Regions from separate parts of the Nocardioides sp. NPDC057767 genome, predicted to be linked through region 1. Evidence: riboswitches for the same ligand, from Rfam matches in the RefSeq annotation. Region 1 holds a riboswitch; the other holds the start of a gene.
The links. Region 1 has a riboswitch for glycine ahead of gcvT (glycine cleavage system aminomethyltransferase GcvT). Riboswitches for the same ligand answer to the same signal wherever they lie in the genome.

Region 1 (15,668 bases):
GCGCGCGGCGTACGGGTGCGGTGAAGCCCAGCGTGCGCCCCAGCCCCAGGTCGATACGGCCGGGGTAGAGGGCGTCGAGCATGAGGAACTGCTCGGCGACGACCAGCGGCTGGTGGTGCGGCAGCATCACCCCGCCCGACCCGAGCCGGATCGTGGAGGTGTGCGCGCCGAGCGCTCCGAGCAGCACCGGCGGCGACCCCGACGCGATCCCCGGCACCGCGTGGTGCTCGGCGACCCAGAACCGGTGGTAGCCCAGCCTCTCGGCGGCCACCGCCCGCTCGATCGTGTGGGTCAGCGCAGCGCCTTCGGGACAGCCCGTCCGCGTACGGGAGCGGTCCAGCATGGAGAGCCTCACACCGGCCTCAACCATGCCGACGTCACGATGCTTCCTGTTGACCAGGTCGGGACCGGATAGATTCATTGGATGGAACCGAACACGGGTGAGTGCTGATGAGCCGGGGAGGCGACGGCCGTTCGGTGACGGCCAAGGTCCTGGCGATCCTCTCCGTCTTCGAGAGCGGTCGCAGCTCGGTGAGCCTGACCGAGATCGCCGTGCACGCTGATCTCTCGCTCCCGACCGCTCATCGGCTGGTCGGTGAACTGGCGTCGTGGGGTGCGCTGGAGCGCGACGAGGGTGGTGCCTACAGTGTCGGGCTCCGGCTGTGGGAGATCGCCCAGCAGGCCAGCCGGCAGCTGCGGGAAGCGAGCCGCCCCTACCTCCAGGATCTGTTCTCGTTGACCAACGAGAACACCCATCTCGTGATCCGTGAGGGCGACGAAGCGCTCTACATCGACCGGATCTACAGCTCCAAGCGAGTGCCGCGGGCCAGTCGGGTCGGAGGCCGGCTGCCTCTGCATGCCACCGCGGTCGGGAAGGTGTTGCTCGCCTACGAGGAGCGCTGGATGCAGGAGGCATACGTCGCTCGCGGCCTCGCTGCCGTCACCCCGAAGACTGTCGTACGTCCGCAGCGTCTCCTGGACGAGCTCGCGTCGATCCGTGAGCGGGGGTTCGCGACGACGTATGAGGAGGTGCGCATCGGGACGTGCTCGATCGCGGTGCCGGTGATCGTTGCCGACGGCTCGGCGCCGGCAGCGATCGGGTTGGCGATGCATTCCAGCCAGGCCGATCAGATGCCGCGTCATCTACCGACCCTGCGCGGTACCGCCGCCCGTATCGCTCCTGCGGTCAACCGCTGGGCGAAAAGTGCAGAAGCCGCCGGCCAGCAGCGCGCTACCGACTAGCCGGCGTAGGTCCCGTCCGGGGATCCACTTCCATTGAATGGAATCCGCCCATTGTGGCGGGGGCCACACGGAGGAAGGATCCAGGGTGTTGCAGGCATCACACGATGTCGATCCGCCCCACGGTGAGAGGACCACTCATGACCGCGACCAACGACGCTCGGCCGTCGACGGGCTGCCCGGTTCATCACGGGTACGAGCCGTTCGCGATGGACGATCCGTTTCCCTCCTACGCGGCGCTGCGCACCGACGAGCCGGTCATGTTCGACGAGCGTGTCGGCTACTGGGTCGTGAGCCGCTACGACGACGTGAAGGCTGTCTTCGAGGACTGGGAGACCTTCAGCAGCGAGAACGCTCAGGCACCGGTTCGGGAGAGGGGCGCCGAGGCCAGGCGGATCATGGAGGAGGGCGGCTTCACCGCCTACTCCGGTCTCTCCGCAAGGGTGCCACCCGAGCACACCCGCATCCGCAAGGTGACCTCCAAGGCCTTCACGCCGCGGCGTTACAAGAAGCTCGAGCCGACGATCCGCCAGCATGTCGTCGACCTGCTGGCGGCGATGTTGACCCGCACCGCCCCGACCGGGGACATCGTGCGCGATCTCGCCTACGACGTCCCGACGGTCACCATCCTCACCCTGATCGGTGCCGACACCTCGCAGGTGGAGCAGTTCAAGACCTGGTCCGACTCACGTGCGGCGATGACCTGGGGCGACCTCAGCGACGAGGAGCAGGTGCCACACGCGCACAACCTGGTCGCGTACTGGCAGGAGTGCCAGCGCCTGGTGGCCGAGGCGCACGCCGAGGACCGCGACTCCCTCGTCGGCGACCTGGTCCGCGCCCAGCGCGACGGCGACCCGATCACCGATCACGAGATCGCCTCGATCTGCTACAGCCTGCTCTTCGCCGGTCATGAGACCACCACCACCCTGATCTCCAACGCTGTCCGAATGCTGCTGAGCCACCCAGACCAGTGGCAGCGGGTCTGCACTGACCCTGGCCTGATCCCCGGAGCGGTCGACGAGGTTCTGCGGACGAGCCCCTCGATCGTCGGCTGGCGCCGCAAGGCGCTCAAGGACACGACGATCGGTGGTGTGGCCATCGAGAAGGGTGCCGAGCTGCTGCTGCTCATGGGGTCAGCCAACCGCGACGAGTCCCATTTCGAGGAGCCCGACTCCTTCGACGTCACGCGCGGCAACGCCCGCGAGCATCTCGCCTTCGGATTCGGCATCCACTACTGCCTCGGCAACATGCTCGCCAAGTTGCAGGCGAGGGTCGCCCTGGAGGAGATCGTCCGGGTTGCGCCCGACCTACGGCTGGCCGGGGGCGAGGCGATCCACTTCGGCGACAACCTCTCGTTCCGGGCACCGCTCGCCGTTCCGGTGACCTGGGACCTCGGTCAGGACAGAGCCATCGACCCGGCCCGAACGGAGGCCCAGGCATGAACGCGCCCTACGTACAGTTCTTCGACGACCCGACCCCGGCCGAGCACGACCTGCTCGGCGGCAAGTGTGCGTCGCTGGCGACGATGACGGCCGCCGGGATGCCGGTTCCTCCGGGGTTCGCGGTGACGACAGCGGCGTACGACGCCTTCGTCCGTGACTCCGGGATGGCCAACCAGATCTCCACCATGCTGACCGGGCTGGACCCGGCCGACGTCGCCGCCGTCGAGGAGGTGGCGCGCCGGATCCGGGAGATGCTGCTCGAGCTGCCTGTGCCCGTGCCGGTCCACGGGGCGGTCGAGGGGGCGTACGCAGCCCTGATCGAGCGGATAGGCGCGGATGTGCCTGTGGCGGTCAGATCGTCGGCAACCGCCGAGGACCTGCCCGACGCCAGCTTCGCCGGTCAGCAGGACACCTATCTATGGCTGCGCGGCTGGGACCAGGTGCGCGAGCACATCCGGCGCTGCTGGGCCTCGATCTACACCAGCCGGGCCATCCTGTACCGCCTCAAGAACGACATCCCCGATGAGGGTCTGTCGATGGCAGTAGCGGTGCAGAAGATGGTCAACGCCCGAGCTGCGGGTGTCGCGATCACCCTGAACCCGACCACCGGAGACCGTTCCAAGGTCGCCATCGACGCCTCCTACGGTGTTGGCGAGATGGTGGTCTCGGGCCAGGTGACCCCCGACAACCTTCTGCTCGACAAGGTGATGCTCACCGTCGTGGAGCAGCACTGCGGCGCCAAGCACGCCGAGCTCGTTCCCGACGCCGACGCCGGAGGGCTGGTCGAGCGCGAGGTCGAGGAGGAGCGTCGCGGTCGGCTCTGCCTCGAATCCGAGGAGTTCGTCGCCATCGCGCGCCTCGCCAAGCGCGCCGAGAAGCACTATGGCTGCCCCCAGGACATCGAGTGGGCCTTCGACCGAGATCTTCCCGAGGGCGAGGACCTGCTTCTCCTCCAGGCGCGCCCCGAGACCATCCACTCCGCTGCCGGCAGACCCGGCGGGGGAGTGGGTGCACCATCCACGTCGGGCTCCACGCCCGCGGCCGGCGGCTTCATGTCCGGCCTGACCAGCCATCTGACCGGCGCCTAGCAGCCCGGGTCCGCACGAGTTCAAGGAGAACGATGACCGCCACCGATGCCGCCGCAGCACTGAAATCCTTCCCGAAGCCCTCCGAGCTGAGCGTGCCTCCGGGCGCCGAGGGCTGGGAGAAGCTCTATCCCTACAACCTCGTCTTCACCAACGGCAGCGGTGCCGAGGACGAGAAGTTCTGGTTCTGCGACAGCCAGCACTGGCCGACGGTCTTCAAGCCGTTCGAGACGATCGGCGGCGAGTTCGCCGTCAAGTGCCTCGGGCAGTACAACACCCGTCACCTCCTGATCCCGCCGGCCAACGGGATCGAGTTCAAGATCCACATGGGCTACCTGTACATGTCGCCGGTCCCGGTGCCCCCGGAAGAGATCGCCGGCCGGGTGCCCGAGTTCGAGCGTCGCGCCGGCCACTACTTCCAGAACTGGGAGAGCCTGCTCGAAGCCTGGCGGACCAAGGTACGCGGCACCATCGACGAGATGGAGGCGTTGAGCTTCCGGCCTCTGCCCGAGATGGTCCCCTTCGAGGACATCACCACCGGCAAGGCCAAGGACGGCTCCGAGGTCCTGATGGAGAACTATGACCGGCTGATCCAGCTCTGCTACCAGAACTGGCAGTACCACTTCGAGTTCCTCAACCTCGGCTACCTCGCCTACCTGGACTTCTTCACCTTCTGCAAGGAGGTCTTCCCGAGCATCCCCGACCAGGCGATCGCCAAGATGGTCCAGGGCGTCGACATGGAGCTGTTCCGCCCCGACGACGAGCTCAAGCAGCTCGCTGCGCTGGCCGTGGAGAGCCATCTCCAGGCGGGGTTCGGCAACACCGACGACGTCACGGGCACTCTGGCTGCCATCGGTGCGATGCCCGGTGGGGCCGAGTGGCTGGCTGCGTACGAGAAGGCTCAGGACCCGTGGTTCAACTTCACGGTCGGCAACGGCTTCTACGGCCACGACAAGTACTGGCTCGAGCACCAGGAGATCCCGCTCGGCTACATCAAGGACTACATCCGCCGGCTCGAGGAGGGCCATCAGATCATGCGGCCGGTGGCCGAGCTGACCGCGGAGAAGGACCGGATCGTCGAGGAGTACCGCGATCTGCTCGACGCCGAGCAGCAGGGTCTCTTCGACGCCAAACGGGGCCTGGCGGCGACCGCCTACCCGTACGTCGAGAACCACAACTTCTACATCGAGCACTGGACGATGGGGGTGTTCTGGCGCAAGGTCCGCGAGCTCGACCGGGTCTTCGTCGAGGCGGGGTTCTGGCAGCCCGACGAGATGCTCTACCTGACCCGTGGTGAGGTACGCGACGCCATCTTCGACCTGGTCACCGGCTGGGCCGTCGGCGCCGAGGCCACCGGTCCGCACTACTGGCCGGCGGAGATCGAGCGTCGTCGTGGCATCATCGATGCGCTCTCCACGCAGCGTCCGCAGCCCGCGCTCAACACCCCGCCCGCGCAGATCACCGAGCCGTTCACCCAGATGTTGTGGGGTATCACCACCGAGCAGGTCCAGCAGTGGCTGGCCGGCGACGAGGCCGACGGTGACGGCGCGATCACTGGCATGGCCGCCTCGCCCGGGGTGGTCGAGGGCATCGCCCGCGTCGTCTATCACGCCGACCAGCTCGGTGAGGTCCAGGACGGCGAGATCCTGGTCGCCACCATCACCGCTCCGTCATGGGGACCGGTCTTCGGCAAGATCAAGGCGACCGTCACCGACATCGGCGGCATGATGAGCCACGCGGCGATCGTCTGCCGTGAATACGGACTTCCGGCCGTCACCGGCACCGGCAACGGCTCCACGACCATCAAGACCGGTCAGCGCGTCCGCGTGGACGGCGGAACCGGTCGCGTCGAGATCCTGGACTGAGCCGATGACGACATCAGAGAGGTCCACAGACGAGGAGGGCACCGGTCGCACGGTGCTCGTCACAGGCGCTGCGGGCGGCCTCGGCCGCGAGTTCGCGCTCGGGTTCGCAAGCCGTGGCTACCGCGTCGCGATCACCGACGTTGCCGAAGTGGGGCTGAAGGAGACCGCCGACCTCGTCGAGCGGGCCGGCGGCGAGGTCTGGTACGGCACCGGCGACGTCACCTCGCCGGAGTCGACCGGTCAGGTCGCGGCGGCGGTGTCTGAGTTCGGCGGCGGGAGCATCGATGTGGTGGTCAACAACGCCGCGATCTACGGGACATTGACCAGGGCGCCGCTCGAGGAGCTGGACCCGGCCGAATGGGACCTCGTCATGAACGTCAACCTGAAGGGCCCCTGGCTGGTCGTACGCGCCTGTAGCCCCTATCTGCCCGAGGGCGGCCGGATCATCAACCTGTCCTCGGCCACGATCTACTCCGGATCGGAACAGTGGTTGCACTACGTGGCCTCCAAGGGAGGCGTCGTCGCCCTGACCCGGGTGATGGCCAAGGAGCTCGGCCGGCGTTCGATCACCGCCAACGCGATCGCTCCCGGCTTCACCCTCACCGACGCCAGCCTCAGCCTGATCGAGGACGCCGAGTCGTACGGCATCGACCGGGGTGCGCTGCGCCGGGCCAGTCGACCCGACGACATCGTCGGCACGGCGCTGTTCCTGGCCGGTCCCGACAGCAGCTTCATCACCGGTCAGACCGTCGTCGTCGACGGCGGCCGCCAGTTCATCTGAGCCAGCCAGCTGAGCCCAGCTCACCCAGGAAGGGGCAACACATGCCGACCATCACCTTCACCTCCGCCGACGGCGAAACCAGAACCGTCGAGGCCACCTCGGGCGACTCGGTCATGGAGACCGCGGTACGCAACGGGATCGCGGGCATCGTCGCCGAGTGCGGCGGGTCGCTGTCCTGCGCCACCTGCCACGTCTTCGTCGACGAGGACGATCTCGCCCAGCTTCCCGAGATGGAGGAGATGGAGGACGAGATGCTCTGGGGCGCGGCGGTGGACCGCGAGGACTGCTCCCGGCTCTCGTGCCAGATCAAGGTCGCCGACCGTGACCTCCATGTCACCACCCCGAAGACGCAGGTCTGACCATGTCCACGTCGAACGGACTGCTGATCATCGGTGCCTCTCAGGCCGGCGTCCAGCTCGCGGTCTCGCTTCGGGCGCTCGGGTACGACGAGCCGATCACTCTGCTGGGAGAGGAGAACCACCGTCCCTACCAGCGTCCCGCGCTCTCGAAGGAGTTCTTGCAGGACAAGGTGTCCAAGGAGTCGTTGATCTTCCGCACGGCTGACTACTGGGCGGAGCACCGCATCGAGGTCGTTGCCAACGAGCGGATCCTGAGGATCGACAAGCAGGCCGACGGTAGCGGCGCGGCGTACGCGATGTCGGGGCGCCGGTTCGACTTCGACCGACTGGCGCTGACCGTGGGCGCCAGGGCCCGGCGACTCCTGCTGGAGGGCATGGATCTCCCGGGCGTCCTCTATCTACGCAACGCCGACGACGCACTCGAGCTCAAGGCCCGAGTGCCGGACGTCAAGGACGTCGTGGTGGTCGGCGGCGGCTTCATCGGTGCCGAGGCGGCCGCCAGCCTCCGTGCGATGGGCCGCAACGTGGTCCTGCTCGAAGCCGGGCCCCGACTGCTCGGCAGGGCGGTGGGCGAGGAGACCGCGACCGAGGTGCTCCGACGGCATCGGGAAGCCGGGATCGAGATCGTCACCGGCGCCCGGATCAAGCGGGCGACCGCCCGCGGCGACAAGGTCGGCGGCGTCGAGCTCGAGGACGGCACGGTCTATCCGGCCGACCTGGTCCTGGTGGGTGTCGGCGTCGTACCCAACACAGAGCTCGCCGAGTCGATCGGCCTGCACTGCGACAACGGCATCGTCGTCGACCGGCAGGCGGTGGCCTCCGACGGGGTGACCATCGCCGTCGGCGACGTGGCCAACCTTCCCAACCCGCTCTCCGAGGACGACGCCGACCGGATCAGGTTCGAGAGCGTCAACAACGCCGTCGAGCAGGGCAAGGTCGCTGCGTACGCCATCACCGGCCGTGCCGAGGAGTACGCCGGCATCCCCTGGTTCTGGTCGAACCAGGGCGAGATGAAGATCCAGATCGCCGGGCTCTCCGCGGGACATGACCGCACCGTCGTACGTCGCGACGAGGAGAAGGGCAAGTTCTCGGTCCTCTACTACCGCCGCGAGCGGCTGATCGCCTGCGACGCCATCAACACCCCGCTCGACTTCATGGCCGTGAAGGCGGCCCTCAGCAACGGCCAGCACATTCCCGCCTCCGCCGCGGCAGACCCGGCGGTGATGCTCAAGAAGGTGACCCAGTGACTCGATCCATGACCCAGCCCCTCCCCGCGACGCCGGTCCCTGCTTCCGGACCGGTCGACATCGGCCCGATCTCCCTCACCCCGGCGGCAGACGCCGATCTCGACCCGGTATGGAAGGCGGTCGTGCCCGAGAGCCGCACCCGTGGCAACGACATCCACCTGCCGATCTCGCTCGCGTTCGCCGAGCGGCTCTGCCGCGCCCATCCGGAGGCCAATGCGCTGCTCGTGCGCGTCTCCATCCTGCTTCACGACACCGGCTGGGGCCGGGTCGACGAGAGCCGGATCATCTCCGAGGGCTTCTCGGGCGACTGGCGCAAGGCCGCGATCCGCTACGAGCACGAGAAGCAGGGCTGTCTGATCGCTCGTGAGGTGCTGCCGCCACTGGGCTACGACGACGCGTTCGTGGAGGCCTGCTGCGCGATCATCGACGGTCACGACACCCGTAAGGAGGCCCATAGCCTGGAGGACGCCCTCGTCCGCGATGCCGACAGGTTGTGGCGCTTCGACCACGCCGGCATCGCGCTCGCCTCGGGGTGGTTCGGCCTGGACCCGGCGACCTACTGCGATCGGTTGGCCGCCGAGATCGTGCCGGAGCTGCTGACCGAAGCGGGGACGGCGATGGCGGAGGCGTCGCTCGCGCGGAGCAACGCGCTGCTCAAGACCGCGGTGCTGCGATGACCGCCCCGGCTCCTCTCGCGCCCGGGCGCCGTGGCGCCGAGCTGCGCTGGACTCACGTCGAGGACCTGTACGTCGACGGGCGCTGGGTCGCTGCCGAGAGCAGCGCCCGCCTGCCGGTGGTCGACCCCGCCACGGACGAGGAGTGGGGTTCGGTCCCGGACTGCTCCACGGCCGACCTCGACCGTGCCGTCGCGGCCGCGCGCATGGCGTTCACGCAGGGTCCGTGGCCACGAATGAGCGCCGCCGAGCGTGCCGAGGTTCTGGTCCGGATGGCAGCGGAGATCGAGACCCGGGCCGAGCCGTTGGCGACCACCAACACCCGGGAGAACGGGTCGCCCGTGATGGAGTCGGCCGGAGCCGCCGCGAACGCGGCCGGGATCCTGCGCTACTTCGCCACGCTGGCCCCCGAGCTCGACACCGACGACGTACGCCCCGCGCCATCGGGCAGCCACGAGAGTCTGGTGCGCAAGGACCCGCTCGGCGTGTGCGCCCTGATCGCGCCGTGGAACTTCCCGATCAACCTGGTTGTGATCAAGCTGGCCCCGGCACTGCTGGCCGGCAACACCGTCGTCATCAAGCCGGCACCGAGCACCCCCCTCTCGATCCGCTACGTCGTCGACGCGGCGGAGGCGGCCGGCGTGCCGCCCGGCGTGGTCAATCTGCTCACGTCCGGCAACGACGTCGCCGACCGGCTCGTCCGCCATCCCGACGTCGCCAAGGTGGCCTTCACGGGTTCTACACCGGTCGGCCGCCGGATCGCCGCGGCCTGTGGCGAGCTCCTCCGTCCGGTCACCTTGGAGCTGGGCGGCAAGTCCTCGGCCGTGGTGCTACCGGACGCGGACCTGGATCAGCTGCGGTCGGTGCTGTTGCGCACCTGCCTGCGGAACACCGGTCAGACCTGTTACATCTCCACCCGCATCCTGGCGCCCGCCGAACGTTACGAGGAGGTGGTCGACGCCGTTGCCGCCACGGTCGCAGCGGCCAAGGTCGGCGACCCGTTCGACGCGGACACCGTGGTCGGGCCGGTTGCCAACCGTGGCCAGTACGACAAGGTTCTCGGCTACCTGTCGACCGCCCGCGCCGAGGGCGCTCGCGTGGTCGCCGGGGGAGCGCCGCTGCCGGGACCGGGCAACTTCGTCCAGCCCACGGTGCTGGCCGACGTCACACCCGAGATGACCGTCGCCCAGGAGGAGATCTTCGGACCGGTCCTGACCGTGCTTCGTTACGAGAGCCTCGACGAGGCGGTCGCGATCGCCAACAACACCCCGTTCGGGTTGGGTGGCGTGGTCTTCTCCACGAATCCTGCGGCGGCCGCCGAGGTCGCCGAACGGTTGGACACCGGATCGGTCGGGATCAACTTCTTCGCCTCGAACCACGCCGCACCCTTCGCGGGCCGGCACGACTCCGGCCTCGGAGTCGAGTACGGCCCGGAGGGCCTCGCGGCGTACGTCACCTACAAGTCCATCCACCGCCGTCCCACGGCGTGATGCCCGAACCCGGAGATTCAGATGACGAACACACCGCAGGTCACCACCACCCAGGTCGGCATCGTCGGGGGCGGCCCGGCCGGACTCATGCTCGCCCACCTCCTCGCGCGCGCCGGTATCGACTCGGTGGTGATCGACAGTCGCAGCCGTATCGAGATCGAGCAGACCGTGCGCGCCGGCATCCTCGAGCGCGACAGCGTCCGGCTGCTCACCGAGACCGGCGTCTCCGACCGTGTCCTGAACGAGGGTGACGAGCATGAAGGCACCTTCTTCGGGTTCGGCGGAGAGCTCCACCACATCAGTTTCAAGGAGCTTGCCGGCGCCTCGGTGTGGCTCTACCCGCAGACCGATGTCTTCATCGACCTGGCCAACGCCCACACCGCTGCCGGCAGCGACGTCCGCTTCGGTGTCACCGACACCTCGGTCCATGACCTGACCGGTGACAGGCCGACGATCCGGTTCCGCGACGCAGAGGGTCTCGCACAGCAGATCGAGTGCCGGTACGTCGTCGGAGCCGACGGGTCGCACAGCATGTGTCGCCGGTCGATTCCCGAGGATCAGCGGCGTCAGTACTTCAAGGAGTACCCCTTCGCATGGTTCGGCATCCTGTGCGAGGCTCCGAAGAGCGCCCCGGAGCTGATCTACAACCACTCCGAGCGCGGCTTCGCGTTGATCAGCCAGCGCACCGAGACCATGCAGCGGATGTACTTCCAGTGCGACCCCGACGAGGAGGTCGACGCCTGGTCCGAGGATCGCGTCTGGAGCGAGCTACAGGCCCGCGTGGGCGCCAACGGCCATCAGCTGCAGCAAGGCCCGATCATCGACAAGGCGGTGCTCCGGTTCCGTAGCTTCGTGCTCGAGCCGATGAGGTACGGCAAGCTCCTCCTCGCCGGCGACGCTGCCCACACCGTTCCGCCCACGGGTGCCAAGGGTCTCAATCTCGCCCTGCAGGACGTCAAGGTGCTCGCCGAGGTACTGGAGCGGGTGCTGGGCGGCACTGACGACGCGATCCTCGACACCTATACCGAGCGGGCGCTCGCCCGGGTCTGGAAGGCGCAGAACTTCTCCTACTGGATGACCTCGATGCTCCACCTGCCACCGGGCGGAGACGAGTTCGACCTGCGTCGCCAGGTCGGTGAGCTGCGCTCGGTCATCGACTCGGCCGCCGGGTCCGCATATCTCGCCGAGGCCTACACGGGGTGGCCGACGAGCTGAGTCCTCGGGTCATGCGGCCCGGCCGGCCCGGCCGGTCCGGCTGGTCCGGCTGGTCCGGTGTGGCGAAGAACGCACCCGACAGGTGTGCGATGCGGGACACACAACCGGGGTTGACGGCCACGATCTCGGTACGCTGAGGGCTTCGGCAAAATGACGACAGGAGCGGCTGGGTAATGGATCAAGACGTGCTTCGGCACGCACCGCTTTTCAGCGAGCTGGACGACGAGGCGATGACGGCGCTGCTCGCGACGATGGGGCAGACGCGCCTCGGGCGTGGCGAGGTTCTGTTCCACGAGGGAGACGCCGCGGACCGGCTCTACGCGGTGGTGGACGGCAAGGTGAAGCTGAGCCGCGCCGCGGCCAACGGGCAGGACAACCTGCTGGCGATCCTGGGGCCGGGCCAGGTGTTCGGCGAGCTGTCGCTCTTCGACCCCGGTCGGCGCTCCTCGACGGTCACGGCCGTCACCGACGAGGTGGAGCTCGCCTCGCTCTCGCACGACGACCTGCTGGGCCTGCTCGACGGCCGCCCGAGCGTGACCCGCGGGCTGCTCGCCCTGCTGTCGGGTCGGCTGCGCCGGGCCAACGACGTGATCGGCGACCTGGTCTTCGCCGACGCTCCTCGCCGGGTCGCCAAGGCGTTGCTCGACCTCGCCGAGCGGTTCGGTCAGGAGACCGAGGAGGGCGTCCACGTACGCCACGACCTGACCCAGGAGGAGCTCGCCCAGCTCGTGGGCGCGGCCCGGGAGACGGTCAACAAGGCGCTCGCCGACTTCGCGGCCAAGGGCTGGGTCAGGCTGGAGTCGCGTTCGGTGGTCATCACCGACATGGAGCGGATCGTCCGCCGAGCCGGCTGAGGTCGCTGGTCAGAGACTGACGCGGACCAGCTGGCGCAGCCGGCGTAGGCCCTCGGTGCTCGGCCGTTCGGCCTCGGTGAGGGCGCCGGCGAGGCGCGCACGGACCGCGTCGGTCTCGAGGTCCAGGCCGATGGCCACGAGCTCGCTCGTCGCCTCCGGTGTCCGCCTGGCCGCGGCGACATGGGCGCTGCGTCCGACCAGGTTCACGTGGTAGCTGCGAGGTCCCTGGCCGGTCGCGACGGCGACGGTCCCCTTGATGCGGTACGCCGTCGGGGGCGGGTCCTCGAGAAGGTCGATCAGCCGGGCCGGTTCGATGGTGCCTGGGTTCGTCACGGTCACCGAGGCGGCGTGCTGATGTGCCTGGTGGTCGGAGGCCGCCTCGCGCAGCAGTGCGGCGATCGGCAGCTCGTCGGGCGGGTCCTCGGGCACGGCTGCGTCGTAGACGAGTCGTGGGTCGATGCGGCCGCCCACGGCGTACGCCACGTGGAGCTCGGGGTTGTGCTCCCGCACCCGCGCTTCGATCCGAGCCAGGGTCACCTCCCGCTCGGCGTCCGGGATCAGGTCGGTCTTGTTGACGACGACCAGTGAGGCGGCCGCGAACCTCACCGGTGCCGGGCCCCGCCCGTCGTCGAGCGTGTCGAAGTAGGCCGAGGCGTCGACGACCTCGATGAGCCCACCGCGGCGTACCCGCTCGACACCGCTGAACCGGACCAGCTTGGCGAGGGTGCCGGGCTCGGCGAGCCCGCTGGCCTCGACGATGACGACGTCGAGCGCGAGCCGCGGATGGGTCAGCTTCTCCAGGGCGTCGTCGAGACCACCGGCGTCGGGCAGGCAGCACAGGCAGCCGCCGGCGATCGAGGCCGGCTCGTCGACCTGGCCGGTGACGAGCCCGGCGTCGACGTTGATGTCGCCGAAGTCGTTGACGACCACGCCCACCCGGGCGCCGGGCTGGCGCAGCAGATGGTTGAGCAGCGTGGTCTTCCCGGACCCGAGATGACCGGTGAGGATGACCACGGGGACCCGGGTGCTGGCATTGGTCGGTGGCATCGAGCCATCGTAGAAGGTGGTGAGAACAGTTCCCGTTAGTGGGTCGCGGTGCCGAGATCTTGACGGCCGGGGAGGCCAGACCTAGGTTTGCCGCACAACTTCACATCCGCCGTTCGAACTGCAGCGGGAGAGTCCTCACCCATCCCGGGCGAGGCGCCGAAGGAGCAAACCTCCCCAGAATCTCTCAGGCCCAAATGACCGCTGTGGTGAGGCGACCTCTGGAAAGTCAGGATCCGACGATCCTGCACCCACGGTGCAAACCGCCCCCGTCGGGCGGTGAAGCTCTCAGGTAGCGATGACAGAGCGGGGAGGTCACCCGTCCACGGGTGCCGCTGTCGGCACCCACCACCAGGGAGCCTCCCGCACACATGACCTCATCTGTCCCTACCCCTCTGCACCAGATCCACCAGGCGCTCGGCGCCTCGTTCACCGACTTCGCCGGCTGGGACATGCCGGTCCGCTACGGCTCGGAGACCGCCGAGCACAACGCGGTCCGCACGGCCGCCGGGCTCTTCGACCTGTCCCACATGGGCGAGATCGAGGTGACCGGCCCCGAGGCGGGGCGAGCGCTCGACCGTGCCCTGGTCGGCCGGCCCTCGGCGATCGGCCTCGGCCGCGCCCGCTACTCGATGATCTGCGCCGAGGACGGCGGCATCATCGACGACCTGGTCGTCTACCGGCTCGAGCAGGAGCGCTACCTGGTCGTCGCCAACGCGAGCAACGTCCACGCGGTCGCTCCGGCGCTGGCCGAGCGCTCCCAGGGGTTCGATGCGGTGGTCCACGACGCCTCCGCGGAGTGGGCGCTGATCGCGGTCCAGGGACCGGCCTCGGCGGCGATCGTCGCGGCCCTGACCGACCTGGACGTCCCCTCCTTGCGCTACTACGCCATCGACGCCGGCACGGTCGCCGGGGTCGAGGTCCTGCTCGCGCGCACCGGCTACACCGGCGAGGACGGCTTCGAGATCTACTGCGCGCCCGCGTCGGCCGCTGCGGTCTGGGAGGCCATCACCGAGGCCGGTACGCCGCACGGGCTGGTCCCTGCCGGACTCGCCTGCCGCGACACCCTCCGGCTCGAGGCGGGCATGCCGCTCTACGGCCACGAGCTGAACCGCGACACGACCCCCTTCGAGGCCGGCCTCGGCCGGGTCGTCTCCTTCGACAAGGCCGACGGCTTCGTGGGCGATGCCGCCCTGGCCGTACGCCGCGATGAAGGCCCGCGCAGCGTGCTCGTCGGCCTGGTGGCCGCCGGGCGCCGGTCCCCGCGGGCCGGCTACGCCGTCGTCGACCCGGTCACCGGCGACGAGATCGGAGTCGTCACCAGCGGCTCCCCGTCACCGACCCTCGGACGCCCCATCGCGATGGCGTACGTCCGACCCGATCTCGCCACCGCTGGCACCAAGGTCCACGTCGACGTGCGTGGCAGCCGCGAGGACGCCGAGATCGTCGACCTTCCCTTCTACTCCAAGAAATGAGCACCGCCATGACCAACCCGACCCACCTGTCCTACACCGCCGAGCACGAGTGGCTCGAGACCCGCGGCGACGTCGCGCGCATCGGTGTCACCGCGTTCGCCACCGAGGCGCTGGGCGACATCGTCTTCGTCGAGCTGCCCGAGGTCGGCACCAAGATCACCGGGGGAGAGAGCTGCGGTGAGCTGGAGTCGACGAAGTCGGTCAGCGACATCTTCGCGCCCGCCGACGGCGAGATCCTGGAGGTCAACGCCGCCGTCGTCGAGGACCCCGCACTGATCAACAGCGACCCGTTCGGCGCCGGCTGGCTGTTCGAGATGCGCGTCTCGGGCGCCCCCGCGCTGCTCGACGCCGCAGCCTACGACGCCCTGATCGAGGAGTGACGTGACCGCGGAGGTCGCCGGCTCCACGGCCGTGGCGACGGCACTGAGCGCCTTCGACCTCTACTCGATCGGGATCGGCCCGTCGTCCTCGCACACCGTCGGCCCGATGCGCGCCGCGAAGACCTTCGTCGACGGTCTCGCCGCGGACGGAAGGCTGGGCGAGGTGGCGCGGGTGAAGGCCGAGCTCTTCGGTTCGCTCGGCGCGACCGGGCACGGCCACGGCTCGGAGGGCGCGGTGCTCCTCGGCCTCGAGGGCGAGGAGCCGGCCACGGTGGACACGCGCGCGTCGTCCGGTCGGGTGGCGGCCATCCGCGAGTCCGGGGAGCTGTCGCTCGGCGGCCACGGTCCGATCCGTTTCGACAGCGGCACCGACCTGGTCATGCACCGCCGTGCGAGCCTGCCGGGCCATCCCAACGGCATGGTGTTCACCGCGTACGCCGCCACGGGGGAGGTGCTGCGCGAGCGGACCTACTACTCCGTCGGCGGCGGCTTCGTGGTCGACGAGCACGCCTCCGGCG
Region 2 (15,668 bases), on a different contig from region 1:
CCAGCCCGAGGTGCCCGTCGGTCTGGCGCCCTATCTCCCGATCGCCGTCGTCGCCGCGCTGGACGCCGTCTTCGGTGCGCTGCGCGCGTTCATGGACGGCATCTTCGACGACAAGGTCTTCGTCGTCTCGTTCATCAGCAACGTCGTCATCGCCGCGGGCATCGTCTACCTCGGTGACCGCCTGGGCGTCGGCGGCCAGCTGTCCACGGGCGTCATCGTCGTCCTGGGTATCCGCATCTTCACCAACGTCGCAGCCATCCGGAGGCACATCTTCCATGCCTGACCGGAAGAGGAGGCCGACGGTGAAGCGGACCGCGGCCAAGCGGACCCCCGCGAAGAAGGCACCGGCGAAGAAGCCCGCCACCCCGGCGGAGGAGACCGTCACCGAGGACGTCACCACGCCCGAGGCCTCAGACGTTGGTACGCAGTCTGCTGAGCAGGAGCCCACGGAGTCTGTCGAGACGACCGACGCCTCGGACGTCGAGGAGCCGTCGGAGACGGAAGTGACTGAGGAGAAGGCCGAGGAGGGTCGGGAGACCGGGGCCGACGAGGCCGGCGACGAGCCTGAGCAGCCGGTCGCCGAGGAGGGTTCCGAGAAGGAGCCCGAGGAGTCGGACGACGTCGAGCCTGTCGAGCCCGTCGACTTCGTGGAGCCTGACGAGCCTGTCTCGTCGACGGTTGCGGAGGATCCGGCGGCCGAGGACGTCGAGGATGCCGACGACGCCGACGAGGTGGACGCGGCCGACGCCGCGGAGCCCGACGAGGTCGAGGGCGCGACGGGCGAGGAGCAGGCCGAGGAGAACGCCGAGGTCGCCGAGGCCGAGGAGCTGCCGACGACCCAGAAGGCCGATGAGCCTGATGAGTCCGACGAGCCGGAGGAGGAGCCTGAGGAGGAGCCGGCGCCGCTGGTCGGCCGGGCACGCCTCTTCGACGCGCTGACCCACTTCCGGCGCGGCCAGGTGGCCGTGGCGGTCCTGCTCTGCGTACTCGGCTATGCCGCCGTGGTGCAGGTTCAGACGAACACCGAGGACTCGACCTACGCCGGTCTGCGCGAGCAGGAGCTGATCGACATCCTCTCCGGTCTGGCCGGCACGACGCAGAAGGCGCAGGAGCAGATCGAGGAGCTCGAGGCGACCCGCGACGAGCTCGAGGACCAGACCCTCCAGCAGCAGACCGCGCTGCAGCGGGCCGAGGAGCAGGTCGACACGCTTCGGGTCATCGCCGGGACGGTGCCGGTCAGCGGGCCCGGGATCACGATCGAGATCGACCCCGGCGCCGACCCGCTGCGGCTGACCGCCCTCCTCGACCTGATCGAGGAGCTGCGCACCAGCGGTGCCGAGGCGATGGAGATCGAGGGCGCCGACGGAGAGGCCGTACGCCTGGTCGCCTCGTCCTCGATCGAGGTCAGCCAGCCCGGTGCCGGCCTCAACGTCAGCGGCGAGCTGATCAGCCCTCCCTACCGCCTCAAGGTGATCGGTCCGCCCGACACGCTGGCCGGTGCGATCGACTTCTACCAGGGCCCGCAGGACCAGCTCGAGGAGCAGGGCGCGGAGGTAGAGGTCGAGTCGGAGGAGAAGATCGACATCGAGTCGATTCACACCGTGTCCCGCTGACCGTTTCGACGGTGGGGCGCAGTAGGGTTTCGTCAACCGGCTCGCGGGACGATCTTCCGTAGCCAGACCAGTACGCCTGATGAGGAGATGCCCGTGTATCCCGAGGACCTGAAGTACACCAGCGAGCACGAGTGGCTGCGCAACCCTGGCGAGACCGAGGGCTCCGTACGGATCGGGATCACCAACTACGCCCAGGACGCTCTCGGCGACATCGTCTACGTCTCGATGCCTGCGGTCGGTGACACGATCAAGGCCGGCGAGAGCTGCGGCGAGCTGGAGTCGACCAAGTCGGTCAGCGACATCTACGCGCCCATCTCGGGCGAGGTCGTCGCGGTCAACGGGTCGCTCGACGCGACCCCCGAGCTGGTCAACGACGACCCCTACGGCGGCGGCTGGCTCTTCGAGGTCACCCCGGCCGATCCTGCCGAGCTGGAGAGCCTCCTCGACGCCGCGGCGTACGAGGCGTCACTCGACGCGTAACCATCCGAATACCTGGGCCGACCTGATAGGTTGCGGATACATCCCTCAATGTGAACTTGAGGGTGTGTGCCCGGCCCTCGATGAACCTGGAGCTACAAAATGTCCGTGTGCCCCGCTTGCGGCAGCCAGAACCCTGACGAAGCGCGGTTCTGCTCGCAGTGTGGCGTAAGCCTGACCGGGACCGACCAGACCTCGACGATTCAGCTCGGGGCTGACGCCGACACGTCCGACCGGGTGCTCAGCCCGATCGAGGCGGCCACCGTCGAGGCGCTGCCGCGGGGCAACGGAATGCTCGTCGTGCAGCGCGGTCCCGGTGCCGGAAGCCGTTTCCTGCTCGACCAGGACACCGTCGTCGCGGGTCGTCACCCGGACAGCGACATCTTCCTCGACGACGTCACCGTGTCGCGTCGCCACGCAGAGTTCAAGCGCACCGGCGACACCTTCGAGGTCTCCGATGTCGGTAGCCTCAACGGCACCTACGTCAACCGCGACCGCATCGAGAACCTCGTCCTCAAGGACGGCGACGAGGTCCAGGTCGGGAAGTTCCGGCTCGTCTTCTACGCCGGGCACGAAGGGGCGTAGCCGATGGCCGCCGCCGCGATGCCTGACCCTCAACGGCCGGCTAGCGACTCGGGGGAGCGGCTCAACATCGGGCAGGTCCTGGACCAGCTGCGTCCAGACTTTCCCACGGTCACGATCCCGAAGATCCGGTTTCTCGAGGACAAGGGACTGATCAAGCCGGAGCGCACTCCCGCGGGTTACCGCAAGTTCTCCCGCCGCGACGTCGAGCGGCTGCGCTACATCCTGCGGATGCAGCGCGACCACTACCTGCCGCTCAAGGTCATCGGTGAGCACCTCGACGCGATCGACCGCGGCCTCGAGCCGCCGGCGATCGAGCCGACCGTGCCCACCGTCCCGACGGTCGCCCTCGCGCCCGACGGCGCGCCCGGGGCGGAGTCGTTCCGGCGCACCGACCACATGCGGATCTCGCGACGCGAGCTCCTCAAGATCGCCGAGGTCGACGACCCGCTGCTGACCGAGCTGGAGAAGATGGCGCTGGTGGTGCCGCTGCGAAGCGGTCACTACGACACCGACGCCCTGGCGATCGCGCGCACGGCCAAGGAACTGGCCGAGTTCGGCATCGAGCCCCGTCACCTGCGTGGCATGAAGGCTGCGGCCGACCGCGAGGTCGGTCTGATCGAGCAGATCGTCGCTCCGCTCCGTCGCCCCGGCCGTGCCGAGGCCGAGGGCAAGGCTCAGGAGATCGGTAGCGAGATCGCCTCCCTGGCCGTCCGGCTGCACGCCACCTTGGTGAAGTCGGGGCTGAACAGGGGCTGAGAGCCCCGAACCCTGCGCGACGCGGAGCGTCGCCATGAACGCGGTAGGGTTGTTGTATGCGTGAGGTCGATGTGCTCGGAGTCCGAGTCGAGATGCCCTCCAACCAGCCGATCGTGCTGCTGCGCGAGGTGGCCGGTGAGCGATATCTGCCCATCTGGATCGGCGCGGTGGAGGCGACCGCGATCGCCTTCGCCCAGCAGGGCGTGGTGCCGCCGCGGCCGCTGACCCACGATCTGCTCAAGGACATCGTGGAGGCGACCGGCAACGAGCTGACCGAGGTGCAGATCACCTCGGTCACCGACCGTGTCTTCTACGCCAACCTGGTCTTCGCCTCGGGCGTCGAGGTGAGCGCGCGGCCCTCCGACTCGATCGCGCTGGCGCTGCGTACCGGCACGAAGATCGTCGTCTCCGACGAGGTCCTCGACGAGGCCGGGCTCGCCGTCCCGGCCGAGCAGGAGGACGAGATCGAGAAGTTCCGCGAGTTCCTCGACGAGATCACTCCCGAGGACTTCGAGTCCCACTGAGGTCGCTGCCGGGATCCTCACCCTGCCCGGGATGTGGGCGTGCCTCCTGGTCGGAGCCGTCGTGCTGGTGCTGAACGCTCTGGTCGCGACAGGCAGTGATCTAAAGCCTCATTCTCCACATGAGGGTTAGGTCGGACGACACGCCGGAGGGGGTTCTTTGACCAGGGACCTTGCGGCGCTTACCTTGTAGTTGTCTCTGTTGTAACTCCAACGGTGTGGTCCCCCCGCCGCAGCCGTTCATTCCCCGAGTGGAGTTACGCACAACGGAGTAGACGATGGAGGACATCGTGTTCGACCACGAGCAGAAGCCCGGCCACGGCGCCGACGACGCGCAACGCGCGGCGGAGCAGGCCGACGAGCAGGGCCTTCTCTTCACCGACGATGTCTCGCCACTGCCGAGCGACACCGGCTACCGCGGCCCGACGGCCTGCAACGCAGCCGGGATCAGCTACCGCCAGCTGGACTACTGGGCGCGCACCGGTCTCGTCGAGCCGAGCGTGCGCGGCGCCACCGGATCCGGCACCCAGCGGCTCTACTCCTTCCGCGACATCCTGATCCTCAAGGTCATCAAGCGTCTCCTCGACGCTGGCATCTCGCTGCAGCAGATCCGCGCCGCGGTGCACCACCTGCGTGAGCGGGGCACCGACGACCTGACCCGCGTCACCCTGATGAGCGACGGCGCCTCGGTCTACGAGTGCACCAGCAACGACGAGGTCATCGACCTGCTCCAGGGCGGGCAGGGCGTCTTCGGCATCGCCATCGGCGGTGTCTGGCGCGAGATCGAGGGGACCCTCTCCGAGCTGCCCAGCGAGCGTACGGCCGAGGACGGCGAGCAGGTCCCCTCGGCGTCCGACGAGCTGGCTGCCCGCCGCGCCGCCCGCAACGCCGGGTGACGTAGGACTCAGTCGACACCGGCCCTCGAGGCCCCGCGGACGCGGGACCTCGAGGGCCGGTCGTTTATGCTGGGGGTGCTGACCATCCCGCACGGGAGAGCCCCAACTCGTTGGGGCGCCGAAGGGGCAATTCCTCCCCGGAAACTCTCAGGCACCCACGACTGTGCGGACCAGGCAACTCTGAAGCGGCGAAGGCGCGGTGACAGAGGGGGAGGGCTTACGAGTTGTCTTAGATGCCCTCAGGAGCCACTGTGTCCGACACGCCCACCTTGTCCGAGCTCGACGCCGCCTCCCCGTTCGTGGAGCGCCACGTCGGGCTCTCGGCCGCCGACGAGGCGACCATGCTCGCGCGGCTCGGGTACGACTCGGTAGCAGCGATGATGGACGCGGCCGTCCCGGCCGGGATCCGATCCGTCGAGTCGCTGGACCTGCCCGCCGCGCTGAGCGAGGCGCAGGTCGCGTCGCTCGCCCGCGAGATCGCCGCGTCCAACAAGCCCGGCGAGGCGATGATCGGGCTCGGCTACCACGCCACCGTGACGCCGCCGGTGATCCGCCGCAACGTGCTCGAGGACCCGAGCTGGTACACCGCCTACACGCCCTACCAGCCCGAGATCTCCCAGGGCCGCCTCGAGGCGCTGATCAACTTCCAGACGATGGTCGGAGACCTGACCGGTCTGCCGGTCGCCAACTCCTCCCTCCTGGACGAGGGGACCGCCGCCGCCGAGGCGCTGGCGCTGGTGCACCGCGCCAACCGGAGGGGTTCCGGTCCGTTCGTCATCGACGCCGACGCGCTCCCGCAGTCGATCGAGGTCGTGAAGGTCCGTGCCGAGGCGATGGGCCTCGACGTTGTCGTGGCCGACCTGTCGCAGGGTCTGCCCGAGGGTGACGTCATCGGTGTGCTGGTGCAGTACCCCGGTGCCTCCGGTCGCGTGCCCGACCTCAAGCCGGTCATCGACGCCGCCCACGAGCGCGGCGCGCTCGCCGTGGTCGCCGCCGATCTGCTCGCGCTGACCGTCCTGGAGGCGCCCGGCACGCTCGGCGCCGACGTCGTGGTCGGCTCGACGCAGCGGTTCGGCATCCCGCTCTTCTACGGCGGCCCGCACGCCGGCTACATGGCCGTCCACGAGGGCATCGAGCGGCACCTGCCCGGTCGCCTGGTCGGCGTCTCCGTGGATGCGGAGGGACGGCCTGCGTACCGGCTCGCCCTGCAGACCCGCGAGCAGCACATCCGCCGGGAGAAGGCGACCTCCAACATCTGCACCGCGCAGGTGCTGCTGGCCGTCGGCGCTTCGATGTACGCCGTCTACCACGGCCCCGCCGGGCTGAAGACGATCGCGACCCGCACGCACCGCTACGCCGCGGTCCTGGCCGCCGCGCTCCGGTCGGCCGGGCTGCCGCTGGTCTCGGAGACGTTCTTCGACACCCTGGGTGTCACCGTGCCCGGCCGCGCGGCCGATGTCGTCACCGCGGCGCGTCGCTTCGGCGTACATCTGCGTCTGGTGGACGCGGACACGGTCGGCATCTCGACCTCCGAGGCGACCACCCGGTCGACCCTCTCGGCCGTGCTCAACGCCTTCGGCGTCTCGGGCGTGGACCTGGAGGAGATCGACCGCACCACGGCCAGCGCGCTGCCCGACGGCCTGGTCCGCACCACCGACTACCTCACCCACGAAGTGTTCAACGCGCACCACAGCGAGACCCAGATGCTGCGCTACCTGCACAAGCTGGCCGCCCGTGACTATGCGCTCGACAAGGGCATGATCCCGCTCGGCTCGTGCACGATGAAGCTCAACGCGACCACCGAGATGGAGCCGATCTCGCTGCCCGGCTTCGCCGACCTGCACCCGTTCGTCCCGGCCGACGACGCTGCCGGTTACGCGCGGCTCGTCGGCGAGCTCGAGGGCTGGCTCGCCGAGGTCACCGGCTACGACGAGGTCTCGATCCAGCCGAACGCCGGCTCGCAGGGTGAGTTCGCCGGGCTGATGGCGATCCGTGGCTACCTGGACGCTCAGGGCCAGGGACACCGCAACATCTGCCTGATGCCCTCCTCGGCCCACGGCACCAACGCCGCCTCAGCCGTGATGGCGGGGATGAAGGTCGAGGTCGTGAAGTCGGCCGAGGACGGCACCGTCGACCTCGACGACCTGCGCGCCAAGCTCGACGCCCACGGCGAGAACGTCGCCGCGATCATGGTCACCTACCCCTCGACGCACGGCGTCTACGAGGAGGGCATCACCGAGGTGTGCTCGCTGGTGCACGAGGCCGGCGGCCAGGTCTACATCGACGGTGCCAACTTCAACGCGCTCCTGGGCTACGCCAAGCCCGGCGAGTTCGGTGGCGACGTCTCCCACCTCAACCTGCACAAGACCTTCTGCATCCCGCACGGCGGTGGTGGCCCGGGCGTCGGTCCGGTCGCGGTTCGCTCGCACCTGGCTCCCTACCTGCCGTCGCACTCGCTCCACCCCGACGCCTCGAAGCGATCGGGCATCGGCGCGATCTCGGCCGCTCCGTACGGCTCGGCGGGCATCCTGCCGATCTCGTGGGCCTACATCCGGCTGATGGGCGCCGAGGGCCTGACCCGGGCGACGTCGGCGGCGGTGCTGTCGGCCAACTACGTCGCCGCGCGTCTCAACGAGCACTTCCCGGTGCTCTACCGCGGTGAGACCGGCCTGGTCGCGCACGAGTGCATCCTCGACCTGCGGCCGATGACCAAGGAGACCGGCGTGACCGTCGACGACGTCGCCAAGCGGCTCATCGACTACGGCTTCCACGCCCCGACGATGTCCTTCCCGGTCGCCGGCACGCTCATGGTCGAGCCCACCGAGTCCGAGGACCTCGCCGAGCTCGACCGGTTCATCGACGCGATGATCGCGATCAAGGGCGAGATCGATCGTGTCGCCTCGGGGGAGTGGACCGCCGAGAACTCGGTCCTGCGCGGCGCGCCGCACACCTCCCGGGCGCTCGTGGGCGAGTGGGACCGTCCCTACTCCCGCGAGGAGGCCGTCTTCCCGCGCGGCATCGACCCCGACAAGTACTGGCCGCCGGTCGCCCGCATCGACAACACCTACGGCGACCGCAACCTGGTCTGCTCCTGCCCGCCGGTGGAGTCCGAGGTGTAGGTTCCGAGCTTGCTCGGAACCTACAACCCGAGGAGGTCGAGCGAGCCCCGCCGGTGAGCTTGCGAACCGGCGACGGGCGGGTCGAGACCCAGTCGTCAGCCCGTGACCTCCCGCCGAGTCGGCCCGTCATGACCGAGATACCTGCCGAGTCGGCCCGTCATGACGGGCCGACTCGGCGTGGTTTTACGTCAGTTCGAGCCGGCTCGGCCTGTCAGCTGAGGGTCATGACGGGCTCGCCGTTGGCGTTGAGCCCGGCGCCGTGGGTGCACGTGCCGGACCTCGGCGTGCCGCCGTTGTAGGCCTGGCGCAGGCAGTTGCGCAGGGCGAGCTGCCCCCAGTAGTTGGGGTGCAGACTCTCCTGGATGTAGTAGTTGCCGCTCGCGGTGGAGACGGTGCGGATCTGGTTGACCCACTCGGTCTTGTCGACCGCACCGGTGGCTCGCCAGCTCGACAGCCCCTTCTCCTCGAGCAGGCCCACGGTGTTCTCGCACAGCCGGCGGCCGGCAAAGGCGCCGGTGACATCGATCGTCTTGATGTTGGTCAGCCCGGAGTCGGTGGCCGCGCCCGAGATCGCGTTGTTGATGGTCGGCAGGATGGTGTTGTACGCGTAGTCGGCATCGGCGTTCCAGAAGCCGCAGCCGCCGGTGTTCTGACGGGTGTAGCCGGACTCGCTGTAGCGGTAGACCGAGGAGGTCGCCAGCGGCGAGGGCACGTTCTGGACGATCAGGGTCCAGGCACCGTCCGCGTAGCCCGCGTTGCGCATGGCGGTGCGTACGTTCTGGAAGGCGGTGGCGATCCGGGCGCGCACCGCGGCGACGTTGCCGGCCGCCATCGCGTTGGTGACGACCGCGTCGTCCTTGCAGTAGTCCTTGCTCCAGGACGGCGAGAGCAGGAAGTTCTGCACGCACTGGGTGACGATGGCGGCGAAGTTGAAGTCGTTGCCGCCGATACCGATCGTCACCGCCTTCACGTTGTGGGTCGCAGCGAAGCTCTGCAGCATGAGGGCCTGGCCCTGGTTGGCGCCGCTGGAGTAGAAGTCGATGCCGGGCTTGAAGTAGCCCTCGCTCGTCGTGGTCGTGGCGACCTTCGCCCCGGAGCAGGCCAGGTTGAGCCCGTTCACGCCACCGCCGATGTACGCCTCGGCGGCCGTGCTGCGGTGGCAGCGGTTGATCGTCTCGGCGGTGCGGGTGGCGTTGTCGAAGTAGGTCGCGCTGCCGCCCGCATCGACGAGCGACTCGCCGGAGTTGCTGTTGCCTGCCCAGCGGCCGGCCTCGCCGGAGACGTAGCTGTCACCCACGGTGACGATCCACGGCGTGCCGCTTCCGGGGCCGTCTGCGTGGGCGGGCGAGGCCATCAACGTCGTCGCGGAGAGCAGGGACGCTGGTAGCAGAAGGGTTGCGGCGACCTGGGCGAGACGGGTGCAGAGACGTGGCACGGAAACCTCCGGGTGGTGGGATGGGCTTCCGCGGCGCGGAGCCGCCTCAGGCTAGTGACGTACGTCACTGTCGGGGAACTACCGCCGGGTAACATCTGTGGTCCCGACGGTTAATTCTTCGATCAGGTGCCGAGGACCTGAAGCGTGGATCCCTCCCGGCCCTTGGTCACCGCCAGCTGGGTGGGGATGCGCTCGCGCATCTCGGTGACGTGGCTGACCACGCCGATGATGCGACCGCCCTCGCGGAGGGTGTCGAGGACGTCGAGCACGTCGTCGAGGGTGTCCGCGTCGAGGGAGCCGAAGCCTTCGTCGACGAAGAGGGTGTCGAGCATCTGGCCGCCGGCCTCGTTCATGATCACGTCGGCCAGGCCGAGGGCCAGGGCGAGGGAGACCACGAAGGTCTCCCCGCCCGACAAGGTGGCGGGGTCCCTGGACTCGCCGGACCAGTCGTCGCGCACCATCAGCGCCAGGCCGCCGCGGCGGTCACCGGCGCCCTTGGCCGCTGAGTGCTCCAAGGCGTAGCGCTGGTCGCTCATCTTCGCCAGCCGCTCGTTGGCCGCGGCGACGACCTGGGTGAGGCGGTAGGCGACGACGTAGGCCGACAGGCTCATCTGGAGCTGGTTGTCGCTGCTCTTCCCCTCGGCGAAGGCGGCGATCCGGGCCGCGACCTCGAGGTCGTCGCGAACGGGCGCCCAGGTCGAGAGCGCCTGGGTGAGGTCGCGCTGCAGCGAGTCGAGGCGGGCGGCGCGGTTGGCGGCGGTGTCGGCGGCCGATCGGGCTGCGTCGGCGGTGTCGGCGGCCTTGCGGTGGGCGAGCGAGAGCGCCTGCAGGTCGGGCTCGTCGGTGGCCAGGATCTCGGCGGCCCCGGGTGAGTCGAGGGTCGCGCGTGCGGCCGCCAGGCTGTCGGCGTACGTCTTGATCTGGCTGTTGAGCACCGCGACCCGGTCGGGAGGGAGCGCGGCGGCGAGGGCGCTCTCGGGGCTGTCGAAGCCGGCCCGGACCGCGGTGGCGGTGAGAGTGCGCTCGGCGCCGGCGAGCGCCTCCGCAGCACGCGTGGCCGCCTCGAGACGCTCGAGGGTGGTGGCTGCCGTGCGGTGTTCACGGTCGAGGGCGGTGAGCAGGGCGTCGAGATCCGGGTGTTCGTCGCGGACGTCGCGCAGCTGCTCCTCGAGACGCTCGCGCTCCTCGGTGAGGTGTCGCAGCGTGGTCTCGAGCTCGGCGGCGCGGGTCTCGAGCTCGGCACGGAGGGCGACCGATCGCTCCTGGGCCTGCTCGGCGGTGGTGAGCTCGGCGCGCAGGTCGGCCTCCCGGGCAGCCGTACGCTCCAGGCCGGCGAGTCGCTCGGCCAGCGACTCGGCATCCTCGTCGGTCTCGCCGGTGGCCTCCTGGGCGAGCTGGAGACGCGTGGTGAGGTCGCGCACGTGCTGGTCACGGGCGTGCTCTTCGGCGCTGGCGTTGTCGTAGACCGTCTGCGCGGTCTTCTCCGCCGCGGCATCCGGGGCGCCGTCGGCGGGAGAGGCCTTGTGCGGGTGCTCGTGGGAGCCGCACACCGGGCAGTCCGCACCCACGGCCAGGGCGCCGGCGAGCTCGGCCGCGATGCCGTCGAGCCGGGCCTGGCGTACGTCGAGATAGTGGGTGCGCGCCTCCATGGCAGCCGTCCTGGCCGACTCGTGCCGAGCTCGGGCATCGGCGAGCTCCCGGGTCATCCGGGCTACCTCGGTCACGGCCGCGACCTGAGCGCGGAGTACAGGGATCGCCGCGGCCGCCTCGGTGGCCGCCGCCAGGTCGGCACCGAGGGCCTCGGTCCGCTGCGGCAGCTGCTCGGCGAGACGTGCCTGTTCCTGCGTCTGGGCGACCACGCGGTCTCGCTGCGCGCCGGTGGTGGCGAGCTCACGGGTGACCTCGCTGAGCCGACGCTGGACCGGCACGAGGGCGCGGGCCTGCGCCAGGCGCGCCGAGATCCGGTCGGCGGCCGCCTTGGCGTCGCTCAGACTCAAATCGCCCGGCGCCAGGGCGGACGCCTGCGCGTGCTCGCGCCGCGCCTGGTCGGCGAGCTCACTGACCCCGGCCACCGCCTCGGCGCGCTGGGCGGCCTCGACGCGGCGTAGGCGCTCCTCCTGCTCCTCGGCCGTGGCGACGAGACGGCTCTCGGCCGCGGCGGCAGCTCGGAGGCCGCGCTGCTTCTCGGCCATCGCGCGGGCGGCGTCGAGGGCAGCCAGCGTCTCCGATTCCGCGGCCAGGGCCTCCATCGCGGCGCCGGAGGTGACGGCCTGCGCCTCGGTGGCCTCCTCGGTGAGGGTGCGGGCCCAGGCGGCGATGGCTCCGTCACCGGCGGGGAGGCCGAGGTCATGCACGTCCCAGTCGTCGGGAAGCGTCACCGCCGCCGTCTCGCTGATCCGGCTGACCACCTCGGCGACGCCGGCGTTGAGCTCCTCGGATCGGCGCCGGAGCTCGACGCGGCGCTCACGGAGCCAGCGCTCCACATCGGCGAAGCGCTCGGTGCGGAAGAGCCGCTCCAGCAGGCGCTTGCGTTCCTCGGCGCTGGAACGGAGGAAGGCCTGGAAACGACCCTGCGGGAGCATCGCGACCTGGACGAACTGGGTGAGCGTCATGCCGAGAAGGTCGGAGACCAGATGGCCGGCCTCGTCGAGGCGGTTGGTGAGGGTGCGCCACTCCTCGCCGACCAGCTCCATGAGCACGACCGACGCCTGCTGGGTCGTGGTGCCGGCACCACGACGTTTGGGGCGCTCCCACGACGGCGAGCGGGTGATCCTGAAGCGCCGCTGGGCAAGCGTCGCATCCAGGACGACACGGGTGGCGACCTCGGCCGGGGCTCGGTCGCTCCGCAGCCGCTTCGCGACCGAACGGTCGCCGGGGACGTCGCCGTAGAGCGCGAAGCAGACCGCGTCGAGGACGCTGGTCTTGCCGGCGCCGGTGGCGCCGGAGAGCAGGAAGAGCCCCGCCTCGGAGAGCTGGTCGAAGTCGACGTCGACCGTGCCCGTGAACGGGCCGAACGCGGTGACCTCGAGGTGGTGCAGACGCATCAGAAGAGCACCTCGAGCCACTCCTCTTCCTCGGCCGCGCCGGCGGCTGAGTCGAGGGTGTCGACCTCGGGATCCTCGCAACAGGCGTCGACGGCGGTCTGCAGCAGCGCCAGCTCGGCCTTGGCCGCAGGCTCGCCGCGCAGCTCGGTCACGAACTCGGTGACCAGGTCGATGTCGCGTCGCGGGCGGGACGGGTCGGGCCGGGACAGCGCGCCCAGGACCGGAGCGGTGGACTCGAAGCCCAGCACGAGCGTGTGCGGGAAGCGCCGCCGCAGCCGCTCCATGGCCTGGGCCGGTCGGATCCGGTCGGTCAGGGTGATCTGCAGCCACGACTGCTCGTGGGCCTCGTGGCGCGGGTCGCTCAGCAGCTCCTCGAGCGTCCCGCGCAGCCGCGAGAGCTTCCGCGGGACTGGCGCTTCCACGAACTCGCTGGCGACGAACCCGGACTCGTCGAGATCGATGAGCCAGGAGCCCTTGAGATGGTTGGCCTCGGAGAAGGAGTAGGCCAGCGGCGAGCCGCTGTAGCGCACCGTCTCGGTGATCGTGTGACGCCCGTGGAGGTGGCCCAGGGCGGCGTAGGAGATGTCCTCGAAGAGGCTCGCCGGCACCATCGAGACACCGCCGACGGAGATGTCGCGCTCGGAGTCGGATGGCTCCGCGCCGGTGACGAAGGCGTGGGCCATCACCACGCTGCGGGCACCTCGGCGGTCGAGGTCGGCACGGACCCGTCGCATCGCCTCGCCGAGCGCCGCGTGATGGGAGCGCGACTCCAGGCCCCAGGACGCCCGGGCGGCGTCGGGATCCAGATAGGGGAGACCGTAGAAGGCCACCTCGCCGTGCTCGTCGGGGAGCATCACCGGACGGCCGACGCCGGCCAGGTCGGTGCGGATGAAGATGCCGGCGGCGTCGATCAGCTCGGAGCCGAAGCCCAGCCGCTGGGCGGAGTCGTGGTTGCCGCTGGTGATGACGACCTTCGCCCGCGAGGCGGCCAGACGGGCGAGCGCCTCCGAGGCCAGCCGGACGGCGTCGACCTGCGGAAGCGCGCGGTCGTAGACATCGCCGGACACGCACACCACGTCGACCTCTCCCTGCTCCACCACGGAGAGGAGATGGTCGACGTACGCCGCCTGGTGCCCGAGCATGCCCTCCCGGTGGAAGGACCGGCCCAGGTGCCAGTCGGAGGTGTGCAGGATCCGCATGAAACGAAAACTATCGGTGAGCACGGACACTCTTGCCGCCGACTCACCGCGACGTCTCGGCTACGCGGGATAGGTCACCTTCACGGCCAGCTGCCGCTGCAGGTTGTCGGCAGCGTCGGAGACCCGGCGGCGTACGCCCGGGTCGAGATCCAGCTGGACGACCGCCCGCGCGGCAGCGAGGGTCTCCTCGGTCACCGACCCGCTGGGGAAGAACGCCTCGGCGGCCTCGGCCAGGCTCCAGCCCGAGCGCTTCTCGGCGGTGGCGGGAAGCTCGGCGAAGTAGCGATCGACGTAGCCCGCGGTGAGCTCAGCCGGGCCGGTCCAGAACGCCCGCCCGGCGGCCAGGATGTCGTAGTTGGGCAGGTCGGTCTCGCCGGTGAACACCGACCAGCCGTAGGCCTTCGCCTCCGCGTCGGGGATGCTGACCAGCGCACCGTTGAGATGGATGCGGGCGTCGTTGGCCGGCTCGGCGTCATAGGCCGCCTGGAGCTCCTCACGAGAGGCGAAGCCGTTCTCGGCGAGCTTGGCGAGGATGCGCCAGCGCAGGTCGAGGTCGGTCTCGATGCCGGCGGGGGGAGTGGACAGCCACTCCCGCAGCAACGACTCGGAGCTCGCCGAGCGGATCGCGGTGCGGTAGGCCGACAGCTGCAGCTCCGAGCCGGGAGCGACCTCGTCGAGCTTGCGGAGCGCAGCCTCGTGGAGCCGCTCGCGGGCGCCGGCGGGTGCCAGCGGCACCACGGAGCCGAAGAGCCACGGCATGGTGCGGCGCGGGGTGTCCTCGAGGTCCTCGATCGGCAGCGAGGCCTCGGCGATGTCGATGACGTCGGCCGGGTCGACCGCGGCGTTGAACCAGGCACTGCGCAGGTTGTTCCACACCCCTGCGCGCAGGCCACCGTCGCTGACGTCCGGGAGCGCCGCCTTCAGGGCCTGGACCGTCTCCCAGTCGGGGATCGCCGAGGCCCAGGTGTCGTCGTAGGGGTCGAGCACGACGGCGTTGGCGGCGACCTGGAGCGGCGTCTGGTCGCCGGTCACGGTGATCTCCGAGGTGGTCCACTGCGTCCCGTTGAGGATCGCCGCACGGAAGGTGTGGGAGCGATCGGCCGGGTGCAACGACGGAGCGGTGCGGTTGACGACCATCTTCGCCGGGTCCCACGAGAGCGTGTCCGGGCCGGCGGTGAGCAGCCACTGGGAGGTGAAGGCGTCGAGGTCGAAGTCGACACCCGCCGCAGCCGCGGCGGAGTCCCAGGAGGCGAACAGGTCGTGCATGGTGGCGTTGCCGAACCGGTGCCGGGTGAAGTGGTCGATGGCGCCGGCGAAGAAGACGTCGTCGCCCAGGGATGCGGCCAGCTGGCGCAGGATCGCGGAGCCCTTGGAGTAGGAGATCCCGTCGAAGTTCTGCAGCGCGGAGACCGCGTCCTCGGCGCCGTTGCCGGCGACCGAGTGGGTCGAGCCGCGCTGGTCGGCGGTGAGGCCCCACTGGCGGCGGGCGTAGGACATGTCGGCCCAGGCGTCGTCGTACTGGGTCACGTCGGCGGTCACCCGGTTGCCCATGTATTCGGCGAACGACTCGTTCAGCCACAGGTCGTCCCACCACTGCGGGGTGACCAGGTCTCCGAACCACTGGTGGGCCATCTCGTGGGCGACGGTGGTGGCGCGCTGGATCCGCATGCCGCGGGTGACCCGCGAGGTGAAGACGAGCGGGTCGCGGAAGGTCACGCAGCCCGGGTTCTCCATCGCGCCCGCGTTGAACTCCGGCACGAACGCCTGGTGGTAGTTGCCGAACGGGTAGCGGATGCCGAAGAGCCGGTGGAACTCGTCGAAGCACTGCTTGGTGAGTGTGAAGAGCTCCTCGGCGTCCTTGTCGAGGTCGGCGGCGATGCTCTGCCGCGAGCTCAGCGAGAGCGGGATCCCGTCGTGCTCGTCATGGATCATGTGCCACGGGCCGGCGACGAGCGTGACGAAGTACGTCGAGAGCGGCTGGCTCCGCTCGAACTCCCACTCGCCCGGTGAGATCTGGGTGCCG

Region 2: linked by a shared signal. The riboswitch ahead of gcvP (aminomethyl-transferring glycine dehydrogenase) and the one ahead of gcvT (glycine cleavage system aminomethyltransferase GcvT) in region 1 are both predicted to bind glycine.

Annotation. Positions count from the first base shown of each region.
Region 1 covers NZ_JBHVKJ010000001.1:249,544-265,211, reverse strand. Annotated here, with positions in the region: gene ACFVDI_RS01245 (LLM class flavin-dependent oxidoreductase) at 1-421, opposite strand, end outside; gene ACFVDI_RS01240 (IclR family transcriptional regulator) at 451-1,242, shown strand; gene ACFVDI_RS01235 (cytochrome P450) at 1,380-2,681, shown strand; gene ACFVDI_RS01230 (PEP/pyruvate-binding domain-containing protein) at 2,678-3,769, shown strand; gene ACFVDI_RS01225 (PEP-utilizing enzyme) at 3,802-5,631, shown strand; gene ACFVDI_RS01220 (SDR family NAD(P)-dependent oxidoreductase) at 5,636-6,412, shown strand; gene ACFVDI_RS01215 (2Fe-2S iron-sulfur cluster-binding protein) at 6,454-6,771, shown strand; gene ACFVDI_RS01210 (NAD(P)/FAD-dependent oxidoreductase) at 6,774-8,018, shown strand; gene ACFVDI_RS01205 (HD domain-containing protein) at 8,027-8,695, shown strand; gene ACFVDI_RS01200 (aldehyde dehydrogenase family protein) at 8,692-10,182, shown strand; gene ACFVDI_RS01195 (4-hydroxybenzoate 3-monooxygenase) at 10,204-11,397, shown strand; gene ACFVDI_RS01190 (Crp/Fnr family transcriptional regulator) at 11,571-12,251, shown strand; gene ACFVDI_RS01185 (CobW family GTP-binding protein) at 12,261-13,298, opposite strand; glycine riboswitch at 13,413-13,509, shown strand; gene gcvT (glycine cleavage system aminomethyltransferase GcvT) at 13,667-14,770, shown strand; gene gcvH (glycine cleavage system protein GcvH) at 14,779-15,150, shown strand; gene ACFVDI_RS01170 (L-serine ammonia-lyase) at 15,182-15,668, shown strand, end outside.
Region 2 covers NZ_JBHVKJ010000007.1:110,932-126,599, forward strand. Annotated here, with positions in the region: gene ACFVDI_RS05985 (small basic family protein) at 1-283, shown strand, start outside; gene ACFVDI_RS05990 (DUF881 domain-containing protein) at 303-1,613, shown strand; gene gcvH (glycine cleavage system protein GcvH) at 1,707-2,093, shown strand; gene ACFVDI_RS06000 (FHA domain-containing protein) at 2,193-2,675, shown strand; gene ACFVDI_RS06005 (MerR family transcriptional regulator) at 2,679-3,431, shown strand; gene ACFVDI_RS06010 (bifunctional nuclease family protein) at 3,488-3,955, shown strand; gene ACFVDI_RS06015 (MerR family transcriptional regulator) at 4,231-4,848, shown strand; glycine riboswitch at 4,931-5,022, shown strand; gene gcvP (aminomethyl-transferring glycine dehydrogenase) at 5,082-7,967, shown strand; gene ACFVDI_RS06025 (hypothetical protein) at 8,179-9,402, opposite strand; gene ACFVDI_RS06030 (AAA family ATPase) at 9,525-12,446, opposite strand; gene ACFVDI_RS06035 (exonuclease SbcCD subunit D) at 12,446-13,645, opposite strand; gene pepN (aminopeptidase N) at 13,706-15,668, opposite strand, start outside.